DNA from 3 places in the Achromobacter sp. 1011791174 genome. Region 1 is predicted to be linked to each of the others. Evidence: predicted binding sites of a transcription regulator. Region 1 holds the regulator's gene; each other region holds the start of a gene.
The links. Region 1 encodes FNR, which switches genes on or off when oxygen is low (the NO sensors DNR and NnrR bind a similar motif). Its sites were predicted from a motif close to TTGATNNNNATCAA; they were not measured.

Region 1 (9,603 bases):
ACAGCTCGGCCGCGGCCACGATGGCCGGGTCGGTGATCTCGACGCCGTGGTGGATCTCGTAGCGTTCCTGCAGGCCGCGCAGGATGGCGATGGTCGATTCCACGTCGGGTTCGTCGACCAGCACCTTCTGGAAGCGGCGCTCCAGCGCGGCGTCCTTCTCGATGTACTTGCGGTATTCGTCCAGCGTGGTCGCGCCGATGCAATGCAGCTCGCCGCGCGCCAGCGCGGGCTTGAGCATGTTGCCGGCGTCCATCGCGCCCTCGGCCTTGCCGGCGCCGACCATGGTGTGCAACTCGTCGATGAAAACGATGTTGCTGCCATCGTCCTGCGCCAGTTCCTTCAGCACGGCTTTCAGGCGCTCTTCGAATTCGCCGCGGAACTTGGCGCCGGCCAGCAGCGCGGCCAGGTCCAGCGACAGCACGCGCTTGCCGCGCAGCGTCTCGGGCACTTCGTCGTTGACGATGCGCTGCGCCAGGCCTTCGACGATGGCGGTCTTGCCGACGCCGGGTTCGCCGATCAGCACGGGATTGTTCTTGGTGCGGCGCTGCAGGATCTGGATGGTGCGGCGGATCTCGTCGTCGCGACCGATCACCGGATCGAGCTTGCCCTGGCGGGCGCGCTCGGTCAGGTCCATCGTGTACTTGGACAGGGCCTCGCGGTTGGACTCGCCCTCTGCGGCGGACACCGACTCGCCGCCGCGCACGGCGTCGATGGCGGCTTCCAGCGCCTTCTTCTGCAGGCCGGCTTCCTGCAGGATGCGGCCGGCCGGGCCTTTGTCGTCGGCCAGCGCCAGCAGGAACAACTCGCTGGCGATGTAGGTGTCGCCCCGGCGCGCGGCTTCCTTGTCGGTGCGCGTCAGCACGCCCTGCAGCTCGCGGCCGACCTGGACGTTGTCATCGCCCTGCACCTGAGGCAGGGACTTGAGCGCCTGCTCGATGGCCGGCTGCAACCGGTTCACGGCGACGCCGGCGCGCGCCAGCAGGCTACCGGCCCCGCTGTCGGGATCGGACAGCAGCGCGGACAGCACATGTATGGGCTCAATGTAGGGATGATCGTTGCGGGCGGCCAGGCTCTGGGCGTCCGCCAATGCCTGTTGGAACTTGGTGGTAAGTTTGTCGAATCGCATAGTGGTCGTTTGGCTTGTTGAGGAGCCTGACCGATGCATCGCCGGCTGGCTCGATGACCTGAATATGCGGCCGGGACGGGGAATTTCAATACCCTGCCGGCCTTGCGGACTCTATCGACGTGCGGCAACCTGAGGAATCATGAGCATATACGTTTTTGTCTACGGCACGCTACGCGCGGGCGAGATCAACGACCTGGAGCGGACCGCCTCCGACCGTGGACTGCCGGCGGTACGGCGGGTCGGCGCGGCCAGCGTGCCGGGCCGGCTGGTCGACTTCGGCGCCTGGCCCGGCCTGATTCCCGTGGCTGACGGGCGTCGCGTCCTAGGAGATATCTATCAGGTCGAGCCGGCCCATATCCAATTGATGGACGAGATCGAGGACTACCATCCCGGCCGGCCCGGCTGCTTCCTGCGCCGCGACGTGCTGGCGCGCCTCGCGCAGCCGGGCCCGGACGGCGCGGAGCTGCCCTGTCAGTACTACCCGATAGATCCCGCGCGGCGTGGCGCCGCCAGCGACATCGCGGCCGTCGATCACGTCACGGACTGGGTCGTTTACCGCCACGCGGGGAACGCTCGCGCGGCGTCCCTGTCCAAGGACGCCGCGAGCGCGTAAGACACCCGTAGTAACAACGGACTACAATACCAATTGTCATCACGCTTCATGCCCGCATCGGCTACCCGCCGCTCGACGGGCGCTATAGAGGTCAATATGCAAAAAAGGGTCCCCGTAGCCCCAGATGCCGCCCATTGCTCCACGTGTATGCTGGGACACGTGTGCGTGCCCGTGGGCATGGCAGCCGCCGAAGTAGAAAAGCTGGACGAACTGGTGAAGGAACGCGTGCGCCTTGAAAAGGGCAAGACGCTGTACTCGCTGGATCACCCCCTCGACGCGGTCTATGGCGTGCGCTTCGGCAGCCTGAAGACGCAGCTCGAAGACGCGACTGGCCAGATCCAGATCACCGGTTTCCACCTGCCCGGCGAGATCGTCGGCATGGACGGCATGCTCGAGGGCAAGCACGTGTCGGCCGCCGTCGCCCTGGAAGACTCCGAAGTCTGCGTCATTCGCCTAAATGAAGTCGACCGCGTCGCCGCCCACCTGCCCTCGCTGCAGCAGCAGTTCCGCCGTCTGATGAGCCGCGAGATCACGCGTTCGCACCAGATGCTGGCCTCGCTGGGCTCGATGCGCTCCGAGCAGCGCCTGGCGGCTTTCCTGCTGAACCTGTCGCAGCGCTACGCCTCGCTGGGCTATTCGTCCACCGAATTCGTGCTGCGCATGAGCCGCGAGGAAATCGGCAACTACCTGGGCCTGACGCTGGAAACGGTGAGCCGGCTGTTCTCGCGCTTCGCGCGCGATGGGCTGATCCGCATCAACCAGCGCGAAGTCCGCATCCTCGACCAGCCCGCGCTCAAGCAGCTGCTGGGCCAAGAAAGCTGCTGAAGCCGCCCATGCGCCGCGCGCGCGCCTTCCTGCCGGCCGCCAGCCTGATGCTGGCGGCGCGGGCGGCCCCGCTGACGGCCGCCGCGCAGACGCCACTGCCCGACCCCTACGACTACGACGAATCCGCCCCCGCGCCCAAAGCGGCCAAGCCGACGCGCTGGCAGACCGTCGAGCTGGGCAAGCCGGGCCATCGCTACAAGATCCCGGTCTACGCCAACCGCCCGCTGGGCAAGGGCGAACTGGCCGACATCAAGCAGGTGGTGGTGGTGATCCACGGCGTCAAGCGCGACGCCGACCGCTATTACGAATACGTGACCGACCTGCTGGAACGCAATCCGGAGCGCGCGCGCGACACACTGGTGCTGGCGCCGCGTTTTTCCGGTTCCATCGATTCCGGTTTCGCCGGCATGGCGGCATGGCGCAAGGCCAGCTGGGAAGAAGGCGAGGACAGCGTGCAGGCCGCCGGCCGGCCGGCGCCGGTCAGCTCGTTCCAGGTTCTGGATGACCTGCTGCGCAGCCTGGACGACCGCCAGCGCCTGCCCGCGCTGGCCGGCATCGTGCTGGCCGGCCATTCCGGCGGCGCGCAGCTGGTGCAACGCTACGCCGTGCTGAACAACGTCGACGGCCCGCTGCGCCGCGACGGGCTGGCGCTGCGCTACGTGATCGCCAATCCCTCTTCTTACCTGTACCTGACCAACGAGCGGCCACGCCCGGACGGCAAGGGCTACGCGCCCTACGAACGCGGCATCTGCCCCACCTACAACCAGTACAAGTACGGCACCGACAAGCTGCCCGCCTACGCGCGCGGCCAGGAGGAATCCCGGCTGTTCGTGCGCTACGCGGCGCGCGACGTCACCTACCTGCTAGGCGGCGCCGACAACAACCCCGAGCACCGGCTGCTGGACAAGACCTGCGGCGCCGAAGCCCAGGGCTCCACGCGACTGGCGCGCGGCACCGCCTACCTGCAATACGAGTTCCTGCTCGCGTCGCGCGGCGGCAAGCCGGTCACGCTGCACCGCGCCGGCTACGAAGTGCGCGGCGTGGGCCACGACGGCAAGAACATGTTCGGCTCGGAATGCGGCGCCCAGGCCCTGCTGGGCGAAGGCGCGCGCGGGACGGACAAGGCCGCGCCCTGCGAGCCGATCAAGCCGCGCGGCAAGTAGCGCCCGCCAGGCACCGTCCAGGGCGCCCTCCAATCATGACAGCAAGCTGAACGATGGCGCGGCGGCGCGTGCAATTTCGCGCGGCCGGGAGCAATATAGGGACATGCTGGCGGCGGCGCGCTTGCGGCCACGCCGGCGTTTCCCATTCCGGCAAGCAGCAAGGACCGCCATGACGCACACGCATCTGGATGTCGCCGACGCGAAGCGCCGCATCAAGGCCATTTTCGTCGGCTCCATGGGCAACCTGGTCGAGTGGTACGACTTCTACGCCTACACCGCCTTCGCGCTGTACTTCGCCCCCGCCTTCTTCCCCTCGCACGATCCCGTCGTCCAGCAGCTCAATGCCGCCACGCTGTTCGCGGCCGGCTTCATCGTGCGGCCGCTGGGCGGCTGGCTGTTCGGGCATATCGCGGACCGGCACGGCCGGCGGCTGTCGCTGATGGTGTCGGTGGGCATGATGTGCGTGGGCTCGCTGATCATCGCACTCACGCCCACCTACGCTTCCATCGGCCTGGCCGCGCCGGCGCTGCTGGCGCTGGCGCGCGTGATCGAGGGGCTGAGCCTGGGCGGGGAATACGGCGCCAGCGCCACCTACCTGACCGAGATCGCCGACGCCGAGCACCGCGGCTTCTATTCCAGCTTCCAGTATGTGACGCTGATCGGCGGCCAGCTCAGCGCGATCCTGGTGCTGTTGCTGCTGCAGAACGTGTTCCTGACTCACCAGCAGCTGGTGGATTGGGGCTGGCGCATCCCCTTCGTGATCGGCGCGCTGCTTGCCATCGTGACCGCCTTCATGCGGCGCGACATGCCCGAGACCGACTCCTACAAGGCCGCCAGCAAGACCCAGCCGCGCACCAGTTCGCTGCGCGGCCTGCTGAAGTACCCGCGCGAGGTGGCCATCGTGGTGGGCCTGACGGCGGGCGGCACGGCGGCCTTCTACACCTTCACCACCTACATGCAGACCTTCGTCCGGCAGACGGCGGGGTTCTCTGACATCGTCACCACCTATGTGATCGCCGCCTCGCTGATCTTCGCGCTGATCCTGCAGCCGCTGTATGGCGCGCTGTCCGACCGCATCGGGCGCAAGCCCTTGCTGGTGTTCTTCGGCGTCGCGGGCGCGCTGCTGACCGTGCCCATCCTGTACACGCTGGCGCAGACGCGCTCGCCCTTCATCGCCTTCCTGCTGATCTGCGGCGCCTGGGTCTTCACGGCCGGCTACACCTCGATCAACGCCGTGGTGAAGGCCGAGCTGTTCCCGACCAACATCCGCGCCACCGGCGTGGCCGTGCCGTATGCGGTGACCGTGTCGATCTTCGGCGGCACGGCGCCCGCCATCGCCCTGTGGTTCAAGCAGCAGGGGCATGAGCAATGGTTCTATTACTACCTGGCCGGCGTGATCTTCCTGTCGCTGCTGGTGTATGCGACCATGCGCGACACGCGCCGCGAATCGGCCATGCACCGACATGAATAGCGGCAGCGGGCGCGAGCGGGCCTGACGCGGGCGGCCCGCCGCAATAGGCCCGCGCCACACGCCGGCATGCGCCGGCTAGCGTCGCGCTCCGGTCAGCGCCCGCTCGGGCGCGGGCGCGGGCGGCTCCAGCGGCGCGGCCTGCAAGGACTGGATCTCCAGCGCCGTGACGGCATGCGCCACGCAGGGCAGGATCCAGCCCTCTTCCTTCTCGTCGCGCGACAGGCCCGGCCATTCGATGCGGTAGCGGATCTCGCCCTCCAGCATGAGGCACATGCAGGCGCGGCAGGTGCCGTTGCGGCAGGAGCTGGGCAGCTTGATGCCGCCGGCCTGCGCGGCCAGCAGCAGCGGCGTGTCCTCGTCGGCATCGAAACGCAGGCCCGAGGGCTGGATCAGGACCGGATGCGAGGGCATGGCGGAAGGCGACGCAGTCTCAGCCGGCCGCGTCGTCGCGCCAGTCCAGCCGCCAGGCGCCGGACAACACGTTCTGCAGCCACAGCGTGCAGGTCAGGGTCTTGGCGTCCGTCACTTCTCCCCGGGCGCAGGCCTCATACAGCTCGGACGGCTGGGCGCTGATCACGTCCAGGAACTCGTCCTGGTCCAGCTGCCTCGGCCCGGCGCGCAGGCCGCGCGCGAAGAAGATGTGGATGATCTCGGTGGAATAGGCGATCGCCAGGTGCAGCGCGCCGGCGTGGGCCCATTGCACGGCGGTATAGCCGGTTTCCTCCAGCAGCTCGCGCTTGCCGCAGGCCAGCGGATCCTCGCCCGGGTCCAGCTTGCCGGCGGGAAACTCCGTCATGACGCGGCCGATGGGATAGCGGAACTGCCGCTCCAGCAGCACCCGGCCGTCATCGAGCAGCGGGATCACCACCACGGCGCCGGGATGCACCACGTATTCGCGCGTGGAGGTGTTGCCGTTGGGCAGGCGGACGGTGTCGTTGCGGATCTTCAGGAAGCGGCCGTCATAGGCCGCCACGCTGGAAACCAGCTCTTCGTGCAGATGGGATTCGGGTTTGGTCGTCATGGCGCGTGCGGATGGCGGCCGGGAGGGCGGCGGCCTGCGCCGTCCGCCCGGCAGGAGTGCATGAGCTTACCATCGCGCCGCGACGGTCCCGCGGGGCCGCGCGCCCGGCCCCGCGCCTACGGCGCTACCCGGATCACCACCTTGCCGAAATGGCTGCCGGACGCCAGGTGCGCGAAGGCGGCCGGCGCCTCGTCGAAGCCAAAGACCCGGTCGATCGCGGGCTTGATGCCGGCGACCGAGACGAAACGGGCCAGGTCCTCCAGCATCTTGCGGCTGCCCACGAAAATGCCTTCCAGGCGCTTGGCGCCGCCGATCAGCGCCAGCGGCGCCACCGGCGTCGCGCCAAAGCCGCTGACGCCGCCGATCATGGATACCGTGCCGCCCATGCGCACGGCGGCCACCGAGCGCTCCAGCGTGCCCTGCCCGCCCACTTCCACCACGACGTGCGCTCCGTCGCCGTCCGTCTGGCGCAGCGCTTCGACCTGCCATTCGGGCGTCTCGCGGTAATTGATCAGCACATCCGCGCCCAGTTCGCGCGCCTGTTCCAGCTTGCGGTTGCTGGACGAGGTGACGATGGCCCGCAGGCCGGCGGCCTTGGCCAGCTGCAACCCCCAGATCGACACGCCGCCCGTGCCCAGCAGCAGCGCCGTCTGGCCCGCCTGCGCGCGGCCGCCGACGAACAGGGCGTTCCACGCAGTCACCGCCGCGCAGGGCAAGGTCGCGGCCTCTTCGTCCGACAGACCCGCCGGCGTGGCGACCAGCCCGTGTTCGGCATAGACGGCTTCCTCGGCCAGCACGCCATCGGTGGCCGCGCCCGGCGCCAGCGCGGTCTTGGCCGGCGTGGGCTCGCCATCGACCCAGTCTGGCATGAAGGCGCCCATGACACGGTCGCCCACGCGGAAACGCGTGACGCGCTCGCCCACGGCGGCGACCACGCCAGCCATGTCGGAGGCGGGGATCACGGGCGCGCCGCTGCCCTTCAGGTAAATGCCGTCCGCGACCATCAGGTCGCGGAAGTTCAGGGACACGGCGTGAACGCGCACGCGCACGTCGTACGGGCCGAGCGCTTTCGATTCCAGCGTGACGCGCTTGAGCGATTCGATGCCCTTGCCGCCGGTGACGTGATAGGCCTGCATGATGAGATTCCTTGCGATACGTAATGGAAGGCGCGCCGTGCCGGCGTCGCCCGGTATCGCTAAGATATAGGGGAATAGATATCCCTAGTGGCGCATTTTTTTCCTTTCAATGATTCCCGAAAGGCACCAATCAAGGATTGTCATGAATACCCGCAATGTCCACGACCGGCTCAACGGCATCGAAGCCTTCGTGCAGGCGGCCGAGGCCGGCAGCTTCGCGCTGGCGGCCGAGCGCCTGCGCCTGACACGCTCGGCCGTCGGCAAGTCCATCGCGCGGCTGGAGGCCCGGCTGGGCGTGCGGCTGTTCCACCGCACCACGCGCCAGCAAAGCCTGACCGACGACGGCCAGGCCTATTACGACCGCTGCGTGCGCGCGCTGGCCGAGCTGCAGGCGGCCGAGGCGGAGCTGGACAGCGGCCGCCGCGAGCCGCAGGGCCGCCTGCGCGTCACCGCGCCGCTGGTGTTCGGCCGGCATTGCGTCGCGCCGGTGCTGCGCGAGCTGGCGGGCCGCTATCCACAGCTGGAGGTCGACATCTCGTTCAGCGACCGCGTGGTGGACCTGATCGACGAAGGCTATGACCTGGGCATCCGCGTCGGCGACCTGCCGGACAGTTCCAGCCTCGCGGCCCGCCGGCTGGGCCTGCAGACCATGGGCATCGGCGCGTCGCCCGCCTATATCGCCGCGCACGGCCGTCCCGTCACGGCGCAGGAGATGCAGGCGCACGCCGGCATCATCTATGCGCGCGGCGGCCAGGACAAGGCCTGGACGATGCAGGACGAGGATGGCCGCGCGACACAGTTGCGCCTGCGGCCCAGCCTGCGCCTGGACGACCTGCAGGCCATCGCCGACGCGGCCATCGCCGGCGCCGGCCTGGCCTGGCTGCCCTGCTGGATGCTGGCGCGCTATGTCGGCACGGGAGAGCTGGAAGTGCTGATGCACGGCGACCAGCTGGCCGCCCATGAGGTGCACGCGGTCTGGCCGCAGGCGCGCCACCTGCCCTCCAAGACCCGCGCCGCGATCGACGCGCTGGCCGCGCGCGTGCCTGCGATGCTGGCGCCGTAGCGGGGACGGCCTCGCGCGTACCCGCGCGGATCAGGGGGCAGAGAAGCCGGCGAGACCGGCGCGCCGAATACCTCGTTCAGCCGAACTTGCGCAACGCGTCCAGCGCCAGGCCGGCGCCGATGCTGCCGAACAGGTCGCCCTCGACGCTGCGCGCGCCGGGCACCAGCGCCGACACGCTTTCGCGCAGCCGGGGCACGCGACTGGAGCCGCCGGTGAAGAACACGGTGTCCACGTCCGCCGCCGCCACGCCGGCGTCGCGCAGCAGCGCGCCGACGGTGGTTTCCACCTTTTCGATCAGCCGGCCGACACAGGCGTCGAAGGACGGCCGCGTCACATCCACGGCCAGCCCCGCGCCGACGCGCGACAGGTCGATGCGGGCCTCGGGCGCTTCCGACAGCGCGATCTTGGCCTCTTCCACCTGCACCGCCACCCAGTGGCCGGCGCGCTCCTTGACCAGATTCAGCAGCAGGTCGATCTTGGCGCGGTCGCCGGCCTCGGCGCGGATGTAGGCGAAGTGCTCGGCGGCCTTGCGGGTATACGCCTGGTTGATGGTGTGCCAGCAGGCCAGATTGCCGTACTGCGTGGACGGCACGTCCTTGCCGCTGCGCAGCTGGCTGCCCAGGCCCAGCAGCGGCATGACGTGGGCCAGGCTCAGCTGCTTGTCGAAGTCCGCGCCGCCGATGTGCACGCCGCCGTAGGCCAGGATGTCCTCGCGGCGATCGGCCTTGCCGGCGCGGCCGGGGCCCAGGCGGATCAACGAGAAGTCGGAGGTGCCGCCGCCGATGTCGATGACCAGCACCAGCTCCTCGCGGTCGATCTGCGATTCATAGTCGAAAGCCGCGGCCAGCGGTTCGAACTGGAACTCGATGTCGGTGAAGCCGACCTGGCGGGCGATCTCGCCCAAAGTGTCCTGCGCGGTCTGGTCGGCGGCCGGATCGTCGTCCACGAAGAATACCGGGCGACCGAGCACCACGCGCTGGAAATCGCGGCCGGCGGCGGTCTCGGCGCGGCGCTTGAGTTCGGCGATGAAGCGCGTGAGCAGCACGCGGAACGGAATCGAACGGCCCTGGACCTCGGTCGAGCCGTCGATCAGCGAGCTGCCCAGCAGGCTCTTCATCGAGCGCATCAGGCGCCCGTCGTAGCCGGCCAGATAGTCGGCGATGGCGCCCCGGCCATAGCTGACCT
Region 2 (9,603 bases), on a different contig from region 1:
ACAGCGCGAAGCAGAAGTCCCCGGCCAGCGGCCGCAGCGCCTCGGCGGCTTGCGCGGACGTCTGGATAGCCGCGCCGCCGTCCGCGTGCAGCGTGGCGGCGGTGGCGAGAATGATGAAAAAGCCAATCAGGTTCGAGAAAGTCATGCCAACCAGGGTATCCGCGCGGATGCGCCGCAACTGTGCCCGCAGGCCGGCCCCGGAGCGCGGCCGCCCATCATGGCCGGACTCCATCTCCAGGGCGGCCTGCCAGAAGAACAGATAGGGACTGATGGTGGTGCCGAACACCGCGACGATCATCAGCAGCGCATCGTGGCCGAGCGCCAGGCCGGGCAGGGCGGTCTCGCGGATCAGGGCTGGCCAGTCCACCTCGACGGTGAAGGCGACCGCGACATAGGCCAGCAATGCCAGCGTCAGCCATTTGAGCCAGCGCACGTAGGCCTGATAACGCATGTACACCTGCAGCGTCAGGCTGAGCGCGCCGAAACCCGCCGCATACAGCCCTACCGGCCCTCCCGCGACCAGATGCACCGCCTGCGCCATCGCGGCGATATCCGCGGCCAGGTTGAGCGTGTTGGCCGTCAGCAGCAGTCCGACCACGGCCCACAGCACTATTGGCGGAAAATCGCGCTTGATGTTGGCGGCCAGGCCGCGCCGCGTAACGCAGCCGATGCGCGCGCTGACGAGCTGGATCGCGACCATCAGCGGCAGCGTCAGCGGCATGGTCCACAGCATCGCGTAGCCGAACTGCGCGCCGGCCTGGGAATAGGTGGCGATGCCGCTGGGATCGTCGTCCGCCGCGCCGGTGATCAGGCCGGCGCCCAGCGCGGGCGGGCCGATGGGCGCGGGCTTGCGCCGGCGCGCGCGAGCCCGCCCGTCACGCATTCTCCAGCCCTTGGTCGGGCCACCGGCCATTGCGGTTCTCTTCCGGATCCAGGCCTTCGGCGCGCGCCTGGGCCAGCTGCCGGTCGCGCTGCGCAAGCAGGCGCTCGCGGGCGGCCGGGGCGCAGCCACGCAGGCGCGGCACGCGCTCGAGCACATCCATCGCCAGGCTGTAGCGGTCGATGCCGTTGAGCACCGCGAGTTCGAAGGGCGTATTCAGGTCTCCCTCTTCACGATAGCCATGCACGTGAAAGCCGGCATGGTTGCGCCGGCGGTAGCACAGCCGGTGGATCAGCGCGGGATAGCCATGGAAATTGAAGATCACCGGCTTGTCCGCCGTGAACAGCGCGTCGAACGCCTCGTCCGGCAGGCCATGCGGATGCACGGCCGGCGGAACCAGCGTGAAAAGATCGACCACGTTGACGAAGCGGATCTTCAGGCCGTGAAACAGGGACTTGAGCAATGCGACCGCGGCCAGCGCTTCCTGCGTGGGAATGTCGCCGGCGCAGGCCAGCACCACATCGGGCTCGTGCTGCACGAACGTGCCCGCCCAATCCCAGGCGCCGATGCCGGCCCGGCAATGGCGCGCCGCCCCGGCCGCGTCGAGGTAGACGGGGTGCGCCTGCTTGTCGGCCACGATTACGTTGACATGGCCGACCGACTGCAGGCAATGCCGGGCCACGCTCAGCAGGCAATTGGCGTCCGGCGGCAGATAGATGCGCACCACGTCGGGCCGCTTGTTGGCCGCCACGTCCAGGAAGCCTGGATCCTGATGGCTGAAGCCGTTATGGTCCTGGCGCCAGACGACCGAGGTGAGCAGCAGGTTCAGCGCCGGAACCGGGGCGCGCCACGGCGCCAGCCGCCGGGCCTTGTCCAGCCACTTCGCGTGCTGGTTGAACATCGAATCGATGACGTGCGCGAAGGCCTCGTAGGTGGCGAACAGGCCGTGCCTGCCGGTCAGCGTGTAGCCTTCGAGCCAGCCTTGCAGCGTCTGCTCGCTGAGGATTTCCATGACGCGCCCGTCCGGGGCGAGGTGGCCGCCGTCGGCATCGCCCTCCAGCCGCTGGACCATCCAGGCCTTGCCGCTGGCTTCATAGACCGCCTCCAGGCGGTTGCTGGCGGTCTCGTCGGGGCCGAACAGCCGGAAGCGGTCCGGATTTGCGCGCATCACGTCCCGCAGATAGGCGCCCAACGCCTGCGTGGGCGACGCGTCGGCGGCGCCGGGCGCGGCGACCGGCAGGCTGTATGCGTCCGGCCCGGGCAGGGCGAGCGGACGCCGCAATGCCCCGCCATCGGCATGCGGGTTGGCGCTGACGCGGCGCGCGCCGGTCGGGGCCAGCGTCCGCAGCCCGGCCGCCAGCCGGCCCTCCTGGTCGAACAGGGTCTCGGGCTGGTAGGCGCGCAGCCAGGCTTCCAGCGCCTGCAATTCCTGCGGCCGCCCGGCAGGGTCGGCCAGCGGAACCTGGTGCGAGCGCCAGGAATTCTCCACGGCATGGCCGTCGACCCGCCGAGGCCCGGTCCAGCCTTTCGGCGTGCGCAGCACGATCATGGGCCAGCGAATCCTCGCCGGTCCGCCGCCGCCGCGCGCGCGGGCCTGGATCGCCCGGATTTCCGCCACGCACTGGCCCAGCGCGCGTGCCATCTTCCGGTGCATGGCGGGCGGATCGTCGCCAGCCACGAAACAGGGGCGATAGCCATGCCCCTCGAAGAAGGCCTGCAGTTCCGCGGGAGGGATGCGTGCCAGCAGGGCAGGGTTGGCGATCTTGTAGCCGTTCAGGTGCAGGATGGGCAGCACGGCGCCGTCGCGCGCCGGGTTCAGGAACCTGGCCGATTGCCAGGAGGCGGCCAGCGCGCCGGTTTCGGCCTCGCCGTCCCCGACCATCGCGGCGACGATCAGGTCGGGATTGTCGAAGGCCGCCCCAAACGCGTGCGACAGGCTGTAGCCCAGCTCACCGCCCTCGTGGATCGAGCCGGGCAGTTGTGGCGTGCAGTGCGAACCGATGCCGTGCGGCGCCGAAAAGTGCCGGAACAGGTGCGTCATGCCGGCCTCGTCCTGCGAGCATTCGGGATAGCGCTCCGAGTAGTGCCCGTCGAGATAGGCATGGGCCAGCACCGCCGCGGCGCCGTGTCCTGGGCCGCACACGAACATCAGGTCCAGGTCGTGCTCGCGGATGAGGCGGTTCAGATGCGTCAGCGTGAAGCTCAGGCCGGGGCACGTGCCCCAGTGCCCCAGGATCCGCGGTTTGATGTGCGCCGGCTCCAGCGGCCGGCGCAGCAGGACGTTGTCGCGCAGGTACAGCATGCCGGCGCACAGGTAATTGCTGGCCCGCCAATAGGCGTGCAGACGGTCCACTTCATTGTTGGACGGCACGGAAATCATGGCTTCCCCTGGTCTGGCCGGGCCAGCTTCCCCGCGCCGGTCCTAGTTGACCAGCACGACGGGGAGATGGACGATATGCAGCAGCTTGAGCGCCACCGACCCGAGCATGAGGCTGCCCGCCGCGCCCAGGCCGCGCGATCCCATCACGATATGGTCGCACTGTTGCTCGGCCGCGTAGGCCTTGATGGCTTCGGCGATCTTGCCGACCCGCAATCCCGACTGATACATGACGCCTGCCTTGTCCAGCGCGATCCGGGCATCGGCCAGCGCCGTCCTGGCTTCGTCCTCGTAGTACTCCTGGATCATATCGCTCGACACAAAGGCAAGCACCGTGCCCGAGACGATCGGCGGCTGCACGTTCAGCAGATGCAGGTTGCAGGCGCCATGCTCGCGGACATGGTCGATCATGTAGTGCACGGCGCGCAGCGAATTGGCGGATCCGTCGACCGGGATGAGTACATTCTTCATGGCGCCTCCAGGCGGAGCAGGATGTAGCGGGGAAGGGCAGGCATGCGCCCATCATCGCGCCGCCACGGCGCGCGCCCTTGACGGCGGTCAAGCTGGCGCGCTCTTTTGCGCCCGGCCTCGACGTTCGTCCCTGTTTTTCGCTTGACTATCGTCAACCCGGAGCCGGACCGCCGGCGCAAGATGGCAGGACAGACCAGGCCGGGCAGGGCGCGCAAGCCGGCCGCCGGCAACCCATGCAAACACGGGGAGATATTCGCCATGTTCCGCCGCATCGCCGTACATCTCGACAACGGCATCGACTGCCGCCGCCGCGTTGAATTCGCCCTGCAGATGGCCAGGCCGCACGATGCCCATCTCACCGGCATATTCGCCAGCTACATGCTGCCGCGCTACTTTTACGACGAAGGCGGCATGTGGGTCCGCGCGCTCGACCTCGTCAAGGAACTCAACACCAAGGGACGCATGGCAGTGCAGGCGGCGTTCAGCGAAGCCACGGCGCAGGCCGGCGTGGCCGCGTCCTGGCGCCAGGGCGAGGACATGCCCGCCGAGTGCGTCGTCCGGCACGCGCGTCATTCGGATGTGCTGATCCTGGGCCAGGAGAATGCCGGCGACGTGGAAGCCGCCACCGGCAACGACTTCGTTGAGCAGGTGCTGCTATCCGCCGGGCGTCCCGTCATCGTGCTGCCGACGGCGGGGTCCTTCCGCAACGCGGGCGCGCGGGTGCTGTACTGCTGGAACCAGAGCCGCGAGTCGGCCCGCGCGATCGCCGACGCGGCGCCCTTGCTGCGCGGCGCCAGCGCGCTGCGCGCCCTGACGCTGGGCCACGGGGCCCCGGCCGATCCGGATCTGCGGGCTTCCTTCGAAGACCTGGCCGCCTACTGCGCCAGCCACGGCTTTCCCCAGCTGGAGTCGGAGTTCCGCGACGCACGAGAGGCCGGCATCGGAGACGCCATCCTGAGCGCGGCCGCCGATTTCGGCGCGGACCTGATCGTCATGGGGGCATACGGACACAGCCGCACGCGCCAATGGATCATGGGAGGCGCCACGCGCTCGCTGTTGGAGGCGATGACCTTGCCGGTGTTTTTTTCTCACTAGGCGACGCCGGGCGGATGCCGGGAAAAGAGGCGGCCGTCGTTGGTTTGCATAATGCAGAGCGATGAAAGAGCATGCGCAATAGTCGTCAAGCAGCAACAAGCGGAGCGGTGCTGGCCCTCCTTTCCGACGCTAGGCGGAAGGCAGTCCAAGCCATCCATGGGCGCCAACGTAAATGCCGACTGCGATGATCAGCACACAGGACAGGTAGGGAGCCCGCCGAGCTATTGCACTGAACCAGGGAGCACGCTGGGTAACGTGCCGCACGCTAAGCGCCGCAACTGCCCCAACAGTAACCAGGGTGATGGCCAGCCCGATCGAGAAGCACAACACCAGCACAGCCCCTAAGGTGAACTCCTTTAACTGCAAACACAGGAGCAACACGGTGATGGCCGCAGGGCAGGGAATAAGACCTCCCGTCAGTCCGAACAAAGCGATCTGCCAGTTGGTCACATTCCGGTTCGCGAATCGCCGACGGATGTCGTTGGCATGCGCCAGCTGGTGGGCGTCCTGGTATTGCTCAGCCGCGACATCCAATCCGCGCAACGGTTCGTGAATGTGATCGTGCTGGTGGTTATCTGGCTCCAGGAACGCGACGTCATAGCTGTGGACGCGGCCACCGTGAGTCAACGCCAGGCGTGCCATGAACTCATGAGGTTCCGGTACCTGTTCCAGTGACTCCAGGTAGCCATCCTTCTGCACGAACAGGAACACCTGCTGACGGCCATCGGTTCGTTCGGTTGTCAGCGTCACATCCTCTGCCTGACAGTGACTCCCTCGCAGGTTGGTCAGACGCCACCGAGGAGGTACGCCGTCCTCGAACACTTCGAGGGCGACGCGGCCGTGCCCCGTGTCGACCTCGTGTCGCTCCCGACCGTGGGTGTGCCCGTCGTGCTCATGATTGTGATGGGAATGGTCGTGCGCGTCGCCATGCTGTTCCCGCCAGGTTCGCCAGAACATCCAGGCCGCGATCAGCACGATGACCGCGCCCGAGGCCAGCTGGAAGTAAGGCTCCAACGCCTCGGCAGCCACGCCTCGCCATAAATACATGCCGCCCAGTCCGATACCCCACACGATCAGCGTGTGCGAAATGGTCGCGGTGACGCCCAGCAGCACGGCCTGCCACACCGTCCCCCGGATCGCGACGATGAAGGCGGCCATCATCGTCTTGGAATGGCCGGGCTCCAGGCCGTGCAGGGCGCCCAGCAGGATGGCGCTGGGAATGAATAGCCAGGCGTGCGAAGCACCCTGAGCGATCAGCTCGGAAAACGACAACATGGAATAACGCCTTAGAGGTACTTGGTGATCTCTTTGAATTCGTCGATGGTGCGCTGCCTGTCCGCGTCCAGATCGCCCACGGCATCCTGCAGGCAATGGTCGATGTGGTCCTGGATCAGAACCTTCTTGGCCTGTGATATGGCCTTCTCGACGGCATGCAGCTGCTGTGCAAGTTCAAGGCAGGGGCGGTGCGCTTCCATCATTTGAAGAATGCTGCGCAGGTGGCCTTCCGCCCGCTTGAGACGCTTGGCGACGGCATCGTGATGGTGGTGGGGATCAGGTTTCATCATGGTCGCATCATATCCCCCCCAGGAGGATATGGACATAGACACCATGCGTACAACCAGGAATCTCTGGTGTTTCCTTGAATTGAAGAGTACGCTACAGAATAGTAGATATTTCTACATAGATATTGTTGGCGCTACAGATGACTTGGCTGACTCTGATCCTTTCGATGCCCACCGAGAACGCGACGGCACGCATGCGCGCCTGGCGGGCGCTGAAATCATCAGGTGCGGCGGTGCTGCGCGATGGCGTCTATCTATTGCCGTCATCGGACCGCACCCGGGAAACCTTGAACGCGATCGCGCATGCCGTGCAAGAGAGCAGCGGGACGGCCTATCTGGCCGACACCGCGTTTCCGGATGACGACTCCGCGCGACTCACAGCGCTTTTCGACCGATCCGCAGACTACGCCGAACTGATGAAGAGCATTGAGCCGATTCAGGCGGCGCTATCCCCTGATACGGCGATGGATGCGTTGAAGCAATTGCGCAAGTTCCGAAAGGTCTACGCCCAACTGAGCGACATTGATTTCTTTCCGGGGGAGGCCCGGCGCCAGGCAGACGCCGCTTTGCTTGAGCTGGAAGAGGGCGCCAATCGCGCGCTCTCTCCGGACGAACCGCATGCGGTTGACGGCGCCATCGTCCGGCTGCTTGTCGACGACTATCAAGGGCGGACCTGGGCGACACGCGCACGTCCCTGGGTGGATCGACTGGCTAGCGCTTGGCTGATTCGGCGCCACATTGATAAGGATGCCCGCATCCTGTGGCTCGCTTCGCCAGCGGAATGCCCAGAGAGCGCCCTGGGATTCGACTTCGATGGCGCAAGGTTTTCCCATGCAGGCGCAAAGGTGACGTTCGAAAACCTGGTCACCGCCTTCGGCTTGCAAAGCAAGGGCATGGACCGGCTCGGCGCCATCGTTCACTTCCTGGACGTCGGTGGCGTTCAGCCTCCGGAGGCCGCCGGGGTGGAGCAGGTCCTGGCCGGCCTGAGGGCAACGATTGCCGACGACGACCAGCTCCTGGCGCTCGCCAGCGGAGTCTTCGATGGGCTCCTGGCCAGCTTCGAGGAGGAGGGCAGAGCATGAACACGCAAATCCAGGACACTGCCACGCCCACTGGCGAGCCCGTCGACAAGGTGCTCGAGCGACCCCAGCCGGTCAGCTTCCGGCAGGCGTTCTGGTTCTGGTTGAAGCTGGGGTTCATCAGTTTTGGCGGCCCGGCAGGGCAGATCGCCATCATGCACACCGAGCTGGTGGAACGCCGACGCTGGATCAGTGAACGACGATTCCTGCATGCCCTCAACTACTGCATGCTGCTGCCCGGGCCGGAGGCGCAGCAGCTCGCAACCTATATCGGGTGGCTGCTGCATCGGACTTGGGGCGGAATCGTCGCGGGAGGCCTGTTTGTCCTGCCGTCGCTGTTTATCCTCATCGGACTGTCCTGGGTCTATGTCGCCTGGGGCGATGTGCCCGTCATTGCCGGCCTGTTCCATGGCATCAAGCCGGCCGTGACCGCCATCGTCCTATACGCGGCCCATCGCATCGGATCGCGCGCGCTGAAAAACCCCGTTCTCTGGAGCATCGCAGCCGCGGCGTTCGTCGCGATCTTCGCGATGGCGTTGCCGTTCCCGCTGATTGTCGCGATCGCGGCATTGATCGGCTTCGTTGGCGGTCGGCGATGGCCCGGGTATTTCCAGGTGGGGTCGCGTCATGGATCGAATTCGCGAGGCTACGGTCCGGCATTGATAGACGACGACACCCCCTCGCCAGCGCACGCCAGATTTCGCTGGAGCCGCCTGATCTGGATCGTCGCCGCCGGTGTCGCGCTCTGGGCCACGCCAATGGCGATACTTGCGGCGATTTATGGATGGCAAGGCGCGTATACGCAGATGGGCTGGTTCTTCACGAAGGCCGCCTACCTGACCTTCGGCGGCGCGTATGCGGTGCTGCCATACATCTATCAAGGCGCGGTCGATCATTACGGATGGCTTACGCCGATACAGATGATCGACGGACTGGCGCTTGGAGAGACCACCCCCGGCCCCTTGATCATGGTTGTGGCTTTCGTCGGATTCGTAGGCGGGTACGCGCAGGGCTTGCTTGGCCCGGAGCTGCTGTTCGTGGCCGGAGCACTCGCGGCGGTCATCGTGACCTGGTTCACGTTCCTGCCGTCATTCCTGTTCATCCTCGTGGGCGGGCCATTGGTTGAAGCCACGAAAGAGGACCTGAAGTTCACCGCGCCGCTGACCGCCATTACGGCGGCCGTCGTCGGCGTCATCCTGAACCTGGCCGTGTTCTTCGGCTATCACGTGTTATGGCCGACGGGGCTGGCGGGACATTTTGACTGGGGCGCTGCGCTGATTACGGCAGGCGCCGCGACCGCGCTGTTCAGGTTCAAGCGCGGGGTGATCGAGGTGATTGCCGCTTGCGCTGTCGTGGGTCTCTTGCTCAGGCTCGCTGCATGAGGAAGGCATCCCTGGTGCCTTCGTTGGATTCATATGGCATGCGTTGCCAAGCGGCAGGAGAGGAGCCAGCCAATTTCCGCATCATTCTAACTTAACATAATACACATTATGCGCATTATGGGTATGAGCAATAGAGACGGGATCCTGTCAGCGTTCCACGCTTTCGACCCGCGATCCAACCGCTGTCTCCATCTCCCTACGGATTCGCCGCCCGGATCCCCGGCGAGCCAGGATCCGCCGCCCGACCAACGCCAAGGAATCCACAATCGCTCGTCCCGTGCCGGCTACCCGCCGACCGGCTCGAACGCCGCCGCATAGATCGCCAGCGCATCGGCTTCGGTCACTTCCCGAGGATTGTTCACCAGCAATCGCGTCTGCCGCATGGCATCGCTGGCCATCCGCGCCAGATCTCCCCGCTTGACGCCGACCTCGCCCAGGCTGCGCGGAATCCCCGTGTCGACAGCCAGCCGTTCAAAATAGCCGACCAAGGCAGCCGTCCTGGCCTCGTCGCTGCCCGTCACGCCCGGAACCACCACCTCGGCGATTTCGGCATAGCGCCCGCTGGCGGCCGGCGCGTTGAATTTCAGCACGGGCGCCAGCACCAGCGCGTTCGACAACCCATGCGGAACATGGAAAATGCCGCCGATGGGATATGCCAGCGCATGCACGGCCGCGACCGGCGAATTGGCGAAGGCCTGGCCGGCGAACATGGCGCCCAGCAGCATGGCGCTGCGCGCTTCTTTATTGCCGCCGTCCC
Region 3 (9,603 bases), on a different contig from region 1:
GATCCCAAAAAGCCGTCAGGCCACGCGACGCCCGGCGCTACCAGGGCAGTTCGGCCTGCCCGTCGCAGACGCGGCGCGCCCTGGGGCTGCGGCTCACGTACAGATTGCCCTCGTGCGCCAACAGCGCCTGCTTGCGCGGCAGCCCGCCGCCAAAACCGGTCAACGAGGTGTCGCTGCCGATCACGCGGTGACAGGGAATGATGATGATCAGCGGATTTCGGCCCACCGCGCCGCCGATGGCCTGCGCGCCCTTGGGCCGGCCCACGGTCCGCGCCAATTCGCCATAGCTCGTCAGCACGCCGAAATCCAGCGCGCACAGCGCGCGCCAGACTTCATGCTGGAACGGCGTGCCGACCGGATCCAGCGCCACGTCGAAGGCGCGCCGGTCCTTGGCGAACCACTCCTCCAGCTCGCGCCGTCCCTGTTCCAGGATCGGATTCGATTCGTCGCGCAGCCAGCCTTCGGACGAAGGCAGCAGCGCCTGGTCGGTGAACCATGCCCCGCGCAGGCCCTTGGCGCTGGCGACCAGGCGCATCTCGCCCAGCGGCGTGGGCATGTCCCGGTAGACCAGCTGTTCGTCGGGGTCGCCGTGCTTGCCGGACGCGACCGTTGCATAGACCATGCCAATGACTCCCTCTATCCCGCCTACTGCCCGTCGCCGGCGGCCGTCTTGCGCAGCGCCCGGCTGTACAGCGCGTCCTTGGGCAGGCCCGTGACCTTGGCCGCCACCTTGGCCGCGTCGCGCACGGACAGGGTTTCCAGCAAGGCGTCGAGCAACGCGTCGGCGCGCGCGTCGACCTCGCCCTCGTCTTCTGCGGCCTCGTCGGCGTGCACGATCAGCACGAACTCGCCCTGCTCGCGGTGCGGGTCGGCGGCCAGCCAGGCCGCGCCCTCGCCCAGCGCGAAGGTGGCGATTTCCTCGAAGCGCTTGGTCAACTCGCGCGCCACGGTCAGCTTGCGCGCCGGGCCGCAGACCTCCAGCAGGTCCGCCAGCGTGGCGGCCAGCCGGTGCGGCGACTCGAACATCACCACCGGCGCCGGCAGCGCGCACCAGGTGCGCAGCCAGCGCTGGCGCGCGGCCGCCTTGGGCGGCGCGAAACCGGCGAAGGCGAAGGCGGGATTCTCGTCGGATGTGACGCCGCTGCCCATCAAGGCCGCGATGACCGCGCTGGGGCCAGGCACCGGCACCACCGCGTAGCCGGCCTCGCGCACGGCGCGGACCACGCGCGCGCCCGGATCGCTGACGGCCGGCGCGCCGGCGTCGGACACCAGCGCCACGCGCTGGCCCTGGGCCAGGCGCTCGCAGATCGCCTGCGCGGCCGAGGCTTCGTTGTGCCGATGGGCGGCCATGAGTGGCGTGCCCACGCCCCAGGCGTCCAGCAGCTTGCGGCTGGCCCGGGTGTCCTCGGCGGCGATCACGTCCGCGCGCTGCAGGGCATGCCAGGCCCGCAGGCCCAGGTCGCCCAGGTTGCCGATGGGCGTGGCCACCACATACAGCGTCGCGGCGGGCCAATGCTGGCCGGCGACGCTCTCGGCGACCCGGCTCCAGGCATCGCCGGCGACGGGTGAGACATTTTGATTCATTGCGGGCAGCTCAGGCGGAAAACCATGCCAGTGTAGCCGCCTGGCGCATCCCTTCCGCCCTGGAGCCCGCATGAACGACGAGATCCTGCCCCTGGCCCTGGCGCTCGCGCAGGCCGCGCGGCGCCGCGCCCGGCGCAAACGGAGCGCGACGGCGCGCAAGGCCGCCCTCGCGCCGCGCCGCTCGCCCACCCAGCGCGTCGGCGACGCCCACGAGGACGCCGCGCTGCGCCTGCTGCAGGCGCGCGGCCTGGTCCTGCTGGCGCGCAACCTGGCCTGCCGTCACGGCGAGATCGACCTGGCCATGCGCGACGGCGCGGTGCTGGTCTTCGTCGAGGTCCGCGCCCGCCGCGACGCGCGCTTCGGCGGCGCGGCGGCCAGCATCGGCGCGGCCAAGCAGCGGCGGCTGGCCCAGGCGGCCGCGTACTGGCTGCCGCGCCTGGCCGCCCGCCACTGGCGCGGCGTCCCGCCGGCCGCGCGCTTCGACGTGGTCGCCTTCGAATCCGGCGCTCCCCGGTGGCTGCGCGATGCCTTCCTGGTCGCGGGCTGAACGGTCCGGCGCGCCCGGCGACAGGCCGGTTACGACAAGGCGAAAAGCCGTTACGCCTGGTCAGGCCGGCGTCACGGCCCCATGAGATAATCGCGCCCATGGATATGACCTCTCGTATGACGTCGCACTTTCGCGATGCCGCGGCCACGCTCGAGCAAAGCATGAACGAGCTGGCCGAACCGCTGGCGGTGGCGGTGGACGTGCTGTTTGGCGCCCTGGCGAACAATGGCAGGATTCTGGCTTGCGGCAATGGCGGCTCGGCCGCCGACGCGCAACATTTCGTCGCCGAACTGGTGGGCCGCTTCGAGCGCGAACGCCTGCCCCTGGCCGGCATCGCGCTGAATACCGACACCTCGATCATGACGGCGGTCGGCAACGACTACGGCTTCGACGAGATCTACGAGCGCCAGGTCAACGCGCTGGGCCAGCCCGGCGACGTGCTGGTGGCCATTTCCACCAGCGGCAACTCGCCCAACGTGGTGCGCGCCATGGAAGCGGCCAGCGCCCGGGAAATGCATGTGCTGGCCCTGACCGGCAAGGGCGGCGGCGTCATGGGGGAACTCATTACGCCCATGGACGTCCATCTATGCGTGCCCAGTGATCGCACGATGCGCATCCAGGAAGTCCACATCTTGCTGCTGCACGCCCTTTGTGACGGCATTGACGCTCTTCTGCTAGGAGACACCGAATGATTTCTGACGCCAGGACCGCGGCCCGCCCGCTGCTGCTCGCCGCCTTGCTCTCGACCGCCGCCCTGTCGCTGTCGGCCTGCGCGCCCCTGATCGTCGGCGGCGCCGCCGCCACTACGGCGGTGGTCGCGACCGACCGCCGCACGTCGGGCACCCAGCTCGAAGACCAGAACATGGCCTTCAAGGCGCAGCACCAGATTTCCCAGAAGCTGGGCGAGACCGCGCGGGTCAACGCCATGGCCTATGGCGGCATCCTGCTGCTGACCGGAGACGTGCCCACCGACGAGGCCAAGAACCAGGCCACCGCCATGGCCCGCGGCGTCGAGAACGTCAAGCAGGTGGTGAACCAGCTGACCGTGGGCCCGATCGCCTCGCTGGGCGTGCGCTCGAACGACACCTGGCTGACCTCCAAGGTCAAGACGGCCCTGATCAACACCAAGTACGTGCCGTCGGGCACCATCGCCGTCACCACCGACCACAGCGTGGTGTACCTGATGGGCAAGCTGACCCAGGCCGAGGGCGACTACGCCGCCAACGCGGCGGCCGACGTGGGCGGCGTGGCCAAGGTTGTTAAACTGTTCGAGACCATCAGCCGCGAGGAAGCCGTGCGGCTGTCCGGCAGCGGATCCAAGTCCTCGCAGTCCGGCTCCTCCGCCGACGCCAAGGCGCCGATCGAAAGCAGCGCCGGCGCCCAGGGCGACGGCAACGCCTCCGGCGGCGGCAGCAGCGGCGTGCAGGCCATACCGATCAAGTAACGCTCTACTCCACGCGGCCCAGCGATGAAAAAAGCCCTTCTAGCCCTGACCCTCCTGGTGGCCGCCGGCATCGGCGGCTGGTTCCTGCTGCGCCCGGCGCAGACCGCGCCGGACGTGCGATTCACCACGCTGGAGGGCAAGTCCTTCTCCATGCAGGACCTGCGCGGCAAGGTCGTGCTGGTGAAGTTCTGGGCGACCAGCTGCGTCACCTGCGTCAAGCAGATGCCGGAAACCATCTCGGCCTACAACGAGTACGCGGCCAAGGGCTACGAAGCCATCGCGGTCGCGATGAACTACGATCCGCCCAACTTCGTGCTGAACTTCGCCGAGACCCGCAAACTGCCCTTCCCTGTGGCGCTGGACACCAAGGGCGACATCGCCCGCGCCTTCGGCGACATCCGCCTGACGCCCACGGCCTTCCTGATCGACAAGCAGGGCCGCATCATCAAGCGCTACCTGGGCGAATACGACGTGGCCGAATTCCACGCCACCGTGGAAAAGGCGCTGGCCGCGGGTTGAACCGCGTTCGATCCTGATCCCGCCCAAAGAAAAACCGCTCAGAAGAGCGGTTTTCTTTTGTCTGGCTGGAAAAGCTCGCCCGGCTTAGAACGCCGGCACCACGGCGCCCTTGTACTTTTCCTGGATGAACTTCTTCACCTCGGGCGTGTGCAGCGCGTTGACCAGCTTCTTGATGGCCGGCGCGTCCTTGTTGTCGGCGCGGGTCACCAGCACGTTGGCGTAGGGCGAGTCGGAGCCTTCGATGAACAGCGCGTCCTTGGTCGGGACCAGGCCAGCTTCCAGCGCGTAGTTGGTGTTGATCAGCGCCAGGTCCACGTCGTCCAGCGAACGCGGCAGCATCGCGGCTTCCAGCTCGCGGAACTTCAGCTTCTTGGGGTTCTCGATCACGTCGGCGGCGGTCGCCAGGATGTTGGACGGATCCTTCAGCTTGACCAGGCCCTGCTTCTGCAGCAGCACCAGGGCGCGGCCGCCGTTGGACGGATCGTTCGGGATGGCGATCGTGGCGCCGTCCTTGAGTTCGGAGACGTTCTTGATCTTCTTGGAGTAACCGCCGAAGGGCTCGACGTGCACCAGGGCCACCGGCACCAGCGTGGCCTTGCGGTCCTTGTTGAAGGACTCCAGGTAAGGCTTGTGCTGGAAGAAGTTGGCGTCGAGCTGCTTGTCGTTCAGCTGCAGGTTGGGCTGCACGTAGTCGCTGAACACCTTGATGTCCAGTTCCACGCCTTCCTTGGCCAGCTGCGGCTTCACCACCTCCAGGATTTCGGCATGCGGCACCTGGGTCGCGCCCACCACGATTTTTTCAGCATGGGCGGCGCCTGCGGCCGCCAGGAAGAAAGCCGAGGCCGCCAGGGCCGACCGGACGAAGTTCAAACGCATGTATTGCCTCTTTTATAGGTAGGAAATCGGGGGCTGATGCCCGGCCGGTTGGAGGTCCGCCCTCTCGTGGAGGACAGCGCCGTTGTGAAAACGCCCCCAATTTACCTGAATGCCGGTTATTTGTCGGGCATATGAACATGGGTTTTGGATATAAGCCGGCAGCGGGTACTACAATCCGTCGTATGCTTGCGCTGGCGCGGTTCCCGTGCCTTATCGCGCAGGCATTTTCATGCCGCCGCCTCCCCGGAAGCGGAGGCTTTCCCCTCTCATGACCCACGCTTTTTCAATCATCTCTTTACCGACTTAGCTGCCATGACCGACACCCCCGACCCTGCTGCCGTCTCGTCTCCCGCCGTCAAAGCCGCCGTGCTGTCCGAGGCCTTGCCGTACATCCGACGATTTCACGGCAAGACCATCGTGGTGAAGTACGGCGGCAACGCCATGACGGAAGAGCGGTTGCAGCGCAGCTTCGCGCACGACGTGGTGCTGCTCAAGCTGGTCGGCCTGAACCCCGTGGTGGTCCACGGCGGCGGTCCGCAGATCGATGACGCGCTGCGCCGCATCGGCAAGCAGGGCACCTTCATCCAGGGCATGCGCGTCACCGACGCCGAGACCATGGAAGTCGTCGAATGGGTGCTGGGCGGTCAGGTCCAGCAGGACATCGTCATGATGATCAACGAAGTCGGCGGCAAGGCCGTGGGCCTGACCGGCAAGGACGGCGGACTGATCCAGGCCCAGAAGAAGCTGATGGCCAACAAGGACAACCCCGCCGAACCCATCGATATCGGCTTCGTCGGCGACATCACGCTGGTCGAGCCGGCCGTGGTCAAGGCGCTGCAGGACGACCAGTTCATCCCGGTCATCTCCCCCATCGGCTATGGCGAGGACGGCACCGCCTACAACATCAACGCCGACGTGGTCGCCGGCAAGATGGCCGAAGTGCTGGGCGCCGAGAAGCTGCTGATGCTGACCAACACCCCGGGCGTGCTGGACAAGGCGGGCAAGCTGCTGCGCAGCCTGTCGGCCCAGACCATCGACGAGCTGTTCGCCGACGGCACCATCTCGGGCGGCATGCTGCCCAAGATCTCGTCGGCGCTGGACGCCGCCAAGAACGGCGTGAACTCGGTCCACATCGTCGACGGCCGCGTGCCGCACTGCCTGCTGCTGGAAATCCTCACGGACCAAGGCGTCGGCACGATGATCAGCTCGCATTGATGCCCACCCCCGAAGCGCTGCGCGCTTCCCCCTCAAGGGGGCGCTGCTGCGGACCGGAAGGATGCTCCCACCCCCAAGCGCTGCGCGCCTCCCCCTCAAGGGGGCGCTGCTGCGGACCGGAAGGATGCTCCCACCCCCAAGCGCTGCGCGCTTCCCCCTCAAGGGGGCGCTGCTGCGGACCGGCAAAGCCGGCTCCGCGCAGCCCCTGTCGGGGCCGAATAGCCTCAGTTTGGACGGTGCGTAGCGCCATGGGCAACTGATGCGAAGCCTGCGCCAATTGCAGCGGCCCGCGGTGCGCGTGCGGCGGTCCCGCAGGACCGCCGCGCACGACGACGGGCTGTTGTGGCTGTTCGACCTGGACAACACGCTGCACGACACGTCGCACGCGATCTTCCCGCGCATCGACCACGGCATGACCATGGCCGTGGCCGAGACGCTGGGCGTGGACATCGACACGGCCAACCACCTGCGCCGCAAGTACTGGAAGCGCTACGGCGCCACCATGATCGGCCTGGTGCGCCACCATGGCGTGGATCCGCACGAGTTCCTGCACCGCAGCCATGACTTCGACGTGAACCCGCTGGTGCGCGCCGAGAAGGCGCTGGCCTACAAGCTGCGCCAGCTGCCCGGACGCAAGGTGCTGCTGACCAACGCGCCGCTCGAGTACGCGCGCGCGGTGCTGCGCCGACTGGGCATCCTGCGCCAGTTCGACAGCCTCTGGGCCATCGAGCACATGCGCCTGCACGGCGAGTTCCGCCCCAAGCCGTCGCCGGCCCTGCTGCGCTACGTGCTGGCGCGCGAGGGCGCGTCGCCCCGCCGCACCGTGCTGGTCGAGGACACGCTGGCCAATCTGCGCGGCGCGCGCCGCGCCGGCCTGCGCACGGTTCACGTCTATCATCCCGGCACGCCGTTCGGACGCGGCCGCTCGCAACGGCCGTCGTACGTCGACTTGCGGGTAAACTCGGTCAGTGATTTGCTGTTGCGCCGACGTCCCCTGCGTGGATAGCGGCGGGTCTTACCCCCCACCCTTCCGTCAGCCTGCGTGGACCAGACACTTTCATGGCGAGCAAACCCGGCGAACGCAAGACCCAGATACTGCAGACCCTGGCCGAAATGCTGGAGCAGCCGCACGCCTCCCGCATCACCACGGCCGCGCTGGCCGCGCGCCTGTCGGTATCCGAGGCCGCGCTGTACCGCCACTTCGCCAGCAAGGCGCAGATGTTCGAGGGGCTGATCGAATTCATCGAGACCAGCATCTTCACGCTGGTCAACCAGATCGCCGCCGCCGAGCCGCTGGGCGTGACCCAGGCGCGCCAGACCGTGGCCATGCTGCTCACCTTCTCCGAACGCAACAAGGGCATGACCCGGGTGCTGACCGGCGACGCGCTGGTCACCGAGGACAACCGGCTGCAGGAACGCATCAACCACATCAACGACCGCATCGAGGCCTCGCTGCGACAGTCGCTGCGCACCGCCGTGACCGACGGCGGCCTGCCGCCCGAGGCCAACATCAGCGCCCATGCCAGCCTGCTGACGCACCTGGTGCTGGGTCGCTGGCTGCGCTATGCGCAAAGCGGCTGGCGCGTCGCGCCCACGCTGCACCTGGACGAACAGCTGCGCCTGGCGCTGGGCTGAACGTCCGCGAAACACCCTGCCGATTGACGCTCGCGGCTTGCCGCGCATGCGCGCAGCCCATTGCCGGGCTTGCGATTTTTCAGGGCCGACGAGCATAATGCCGCGGGTGGGTTCCCACAAGCGCGATTTCCAAGTGGCTTGACCCACATCAATACGGGTTTTCCTGAATGCCGTCACGATCATACTGTAGCGTCGACATGCCGAATTGATTCATCCCGTGCTCGCGGGGCGGCGTGTCGTCAGTTTGACCTCAACCGGAGATGGATATGACCGCGCCAGCCGCCGTCCCTGCCCCACAAAACAAAACCAAGATCCCCATCGGACTCATCGCCGGCTTTGTCGCGCTGATCGCAGTGCTGCTGATGCCCCTGCCGGCGGACCTGCCGGTCGCCGGTCATCGCATGCTGGCCATCCTGGCCTTCGCCGTGGTCGTGTGGATCACCGAAGCCGTGTCGTACGAAGCCAGCGCCATCATGATCACGACGCTGATGGCCTTCCTGCTCGGCACCGCGCCGACCATCAAGGATCCGCAGACGCTGTACGGCACCTCCGCCGCCATCAGCATGGCGCTGACAGGCTTCGCCAATTCGGCGCTGGCGCTGGTGACCGGCGCGCTGTTCATCGCCGCCGCCATGACCTTCACCGGACTGGACCGGCGCATCGCGCTGGTCACGCTGTCCAAGGTCGGCACCAGCACGCGCCGCATCCTGATCGGCGCGATCGCCGTGACCATCGTGCTGAGCCTGGTCGTGCCCAGCGCCACGGCGCGCAGCGCCGCGGTGGTGCCCATCATGATGGGCGTGATCGCGGCCTTCGGCGTGGACAAGCGCTCGAACATCGCCGCCGGCATCATGATCATCGTGGCGCAGGCCACCAGCATCTGGAACGTCGGCATCCAGACCGCCGCCGCGCAGAACCTGCTGACGGTCGGCTTCATGGAAAAGATGCTGGGCCAGCGCGTGGCCTGGTCCGACTGGCTGATCGCCGGCGCCCCGTGGTCGCTGATCATGTCGGCCGTGCTGGTCGTCGTGGTGCTCAAGATGCTGCCGCCGGAAAGCAACAGCATCGCCGGCGGCAAGGAAGCCGTCGAGAAGTCGCTGCGTGAACTCGGCCCCATGACCGGCGCGCAGAAGCGCCTGATGGCCGTGTCCGTGCTGCTGCTGTTGTTCTGGGCCACCGAAGGCAAGCTGCACAAGTTCGACACCACCTCCACCACCTACTTCGGCCTGGTGCTGCTGATGCTGCCGCGCTTCGGCGTGATGACCTGGAAAGACGTGCAGTCGCGCATACCGTGGGGCACCGTGATCGTGTTCGGCGTCGGCATCAGCCTGGGCACCGCGCTGCTCACCACGCAGGCCGGCCAATGGCTGGGCAATCAGGTGGTCGCGCACACCGGCCTGGACCACCTCGGACCGCTGGCGATCTTCGCCATCCTGTCGGCCTTCCTGATCGTCATCCACCTGGGTTTCGCCAGCGCCACCGCGCTGACCTCGGCCATGCTGCCCATCCTGATCTCGGTCCTGGCCACGCTGCCGGGCGAATTCAGCCGCCTGGGCATGACCATGCTGCTGGGCTTCGTGGTCAGCTATGGCTTCATCCTGCCCATCAACGCGCCGCAGAACATGGTGTGCCTGGGCACGGAAACGTTCAACGCCCGCCAGTTCGCCAAGGTCGGCATCGTCATCACCATCGTCGGCTACCTGCTGATGCTGCTGTTCGGCATGACCTACTGGCGCTGGCTGGGCTGGCTGTAAGGAGAAGCGCGCATGAAAATCTCGCTTGA

Region 2: AC6LJ5_RS19280 (universal stress protein) is a predicted target of FNR. The motif match lies at 3,870-3,883, and genes of this name have one in related genera.
Region 3: AC6LJ5_RS19880 (DASS family sodium-coupled anion symporter) is a predicted target of FNR. The motif match lies at 7,959-7,972, and genes of this name have one in related genera.

What each region holds. Positions count from the first base shown of each region.
Region 1 covers NZ_JCBANH010000141.1:1,511-11,113, forward strand. The annotation lists gene clpB (ATP-dependent chaperone ClpB) at 1-1,126, opposite strand, end outside; gene AC6LJ5_RS28660 (gamma-glutamylcyclotransferase family protein) at 1,266-1,739, shown strand; gene fnr (fumarate/nitrate reduction transcriptional regulator Fnr) at 1,836-2,564, shown strand; gene AC6LJ5_RS28670 (hypothetical protein) at 2,573-3,727, shown strand; gene AC6LJ5_RS28675 (MFS transporter) at 3,897-5,198, shown strand; gene AC6LJ5_RS28680 (2Fe-2S iron-sulfur cluster-binding protein) at 5,274-5,609, opposite strand; gene AC6LJ5_RS28685 (NUDIX domain-containing protein) at 5,629-6,219, opposite strand; gene AC6LJ5_RS28690 (zinc-dependent alcohol dehydrogenase family protein) at 6,336-7,355, opposite strand; gene AC6LJ5_RS28695 (LysR substrate-binding domain-containing protein) at 7,498-8,418, shown strand; gene AC6LJ5_RS28700 (Hsp70 family protein) at 8,495-9,603, opposite strand, start outside.
Region 2 covers NZ_JCBANH010000058.1:18,623-28,225, forward strand. The annotation lists gene AC6LJ5_RS19265 (NRAMP family divalent metal transporter) at 1-883, opposite strand, end outside; gene AC6LJ5_RS19270 (phosphoketolase family protein) at 876-3,260, opposite strand; gene AC6LJ5_RS19275 (universal stress protein) at 3,303-3,728, opposite strand; gene AC6LJ5_RS19280 (universal stress protein) at 3,987-4,823, shown strand; gene AC6LJ5_RS19285 (nickel/cobalt efflux transporter) at 4,953-6,098, opposite strand; gene AC6LJ5_RS19290 (metal-sensing transcriptional repressor) at 6,110-6,388, opposite strand; gene AC6LJ5_RS19295 (chromate resistance protein ChrB domain-containing protein) at 6,526-7,467, shown strand; gene chrA (chromate efflux transporter) at 7,464-8,846, shown strand; gene AC6LJ5_RS19305 (iron-containing alcohol dehydrogenase) at 9,131-9,603, opposite strand, start outside.
Region 3 covers NZ_JCBANH010000061.1:26,407-36,009, forward strand. The annotation lists gene AC6LJ5_RS19830 (methylated-DNA--[protein]-cysteine S-methyltransferase) at 38-622, opposite strand; gene rsmI (16S rRNA (cytidine(1402)-2'-O)-methyltransferase) at 646-1,584, opposite strand; gene AC6LJ5_RS19840 (YraN family protein) at 1,655-2,131, shown strand; gene AC6LJ5_RS19845 (phosphoheptose isomerase) at 2,230-2,823, shown strand; gene AC6LJ5_RS19850 (BON domain-containing protein) at 2,820-3,575, shown strand; gene AC6LJ5_RS19855 (peroxiredoxin family protein) at 3,600-4,094, shown strand; gene AC6LJ5_RS19860 (MetQ/NlpA family ABC transporter substrate-binding protein) at 4,179-4,970, opposite strand; gene argB (acetylglutamate kinase) at 5,283-6,185, shown strand; gene AC6LJ5_RS19870 (pyrimidine 5'-nucleotidase) at 6,445-7,191, shown strand; gene slmA (nucleoid occlusion factor SlmA) at 7,245-7,820, shown strand; gene AC6LJ5_RS19880 (DASS family sodium-coupled anion symporter) at 8,087-9,574, shown strand; gene AC6LJ5_RS19885 (Ldh family oxidoreductase) at 9,587-9,603, shown strand, end outside.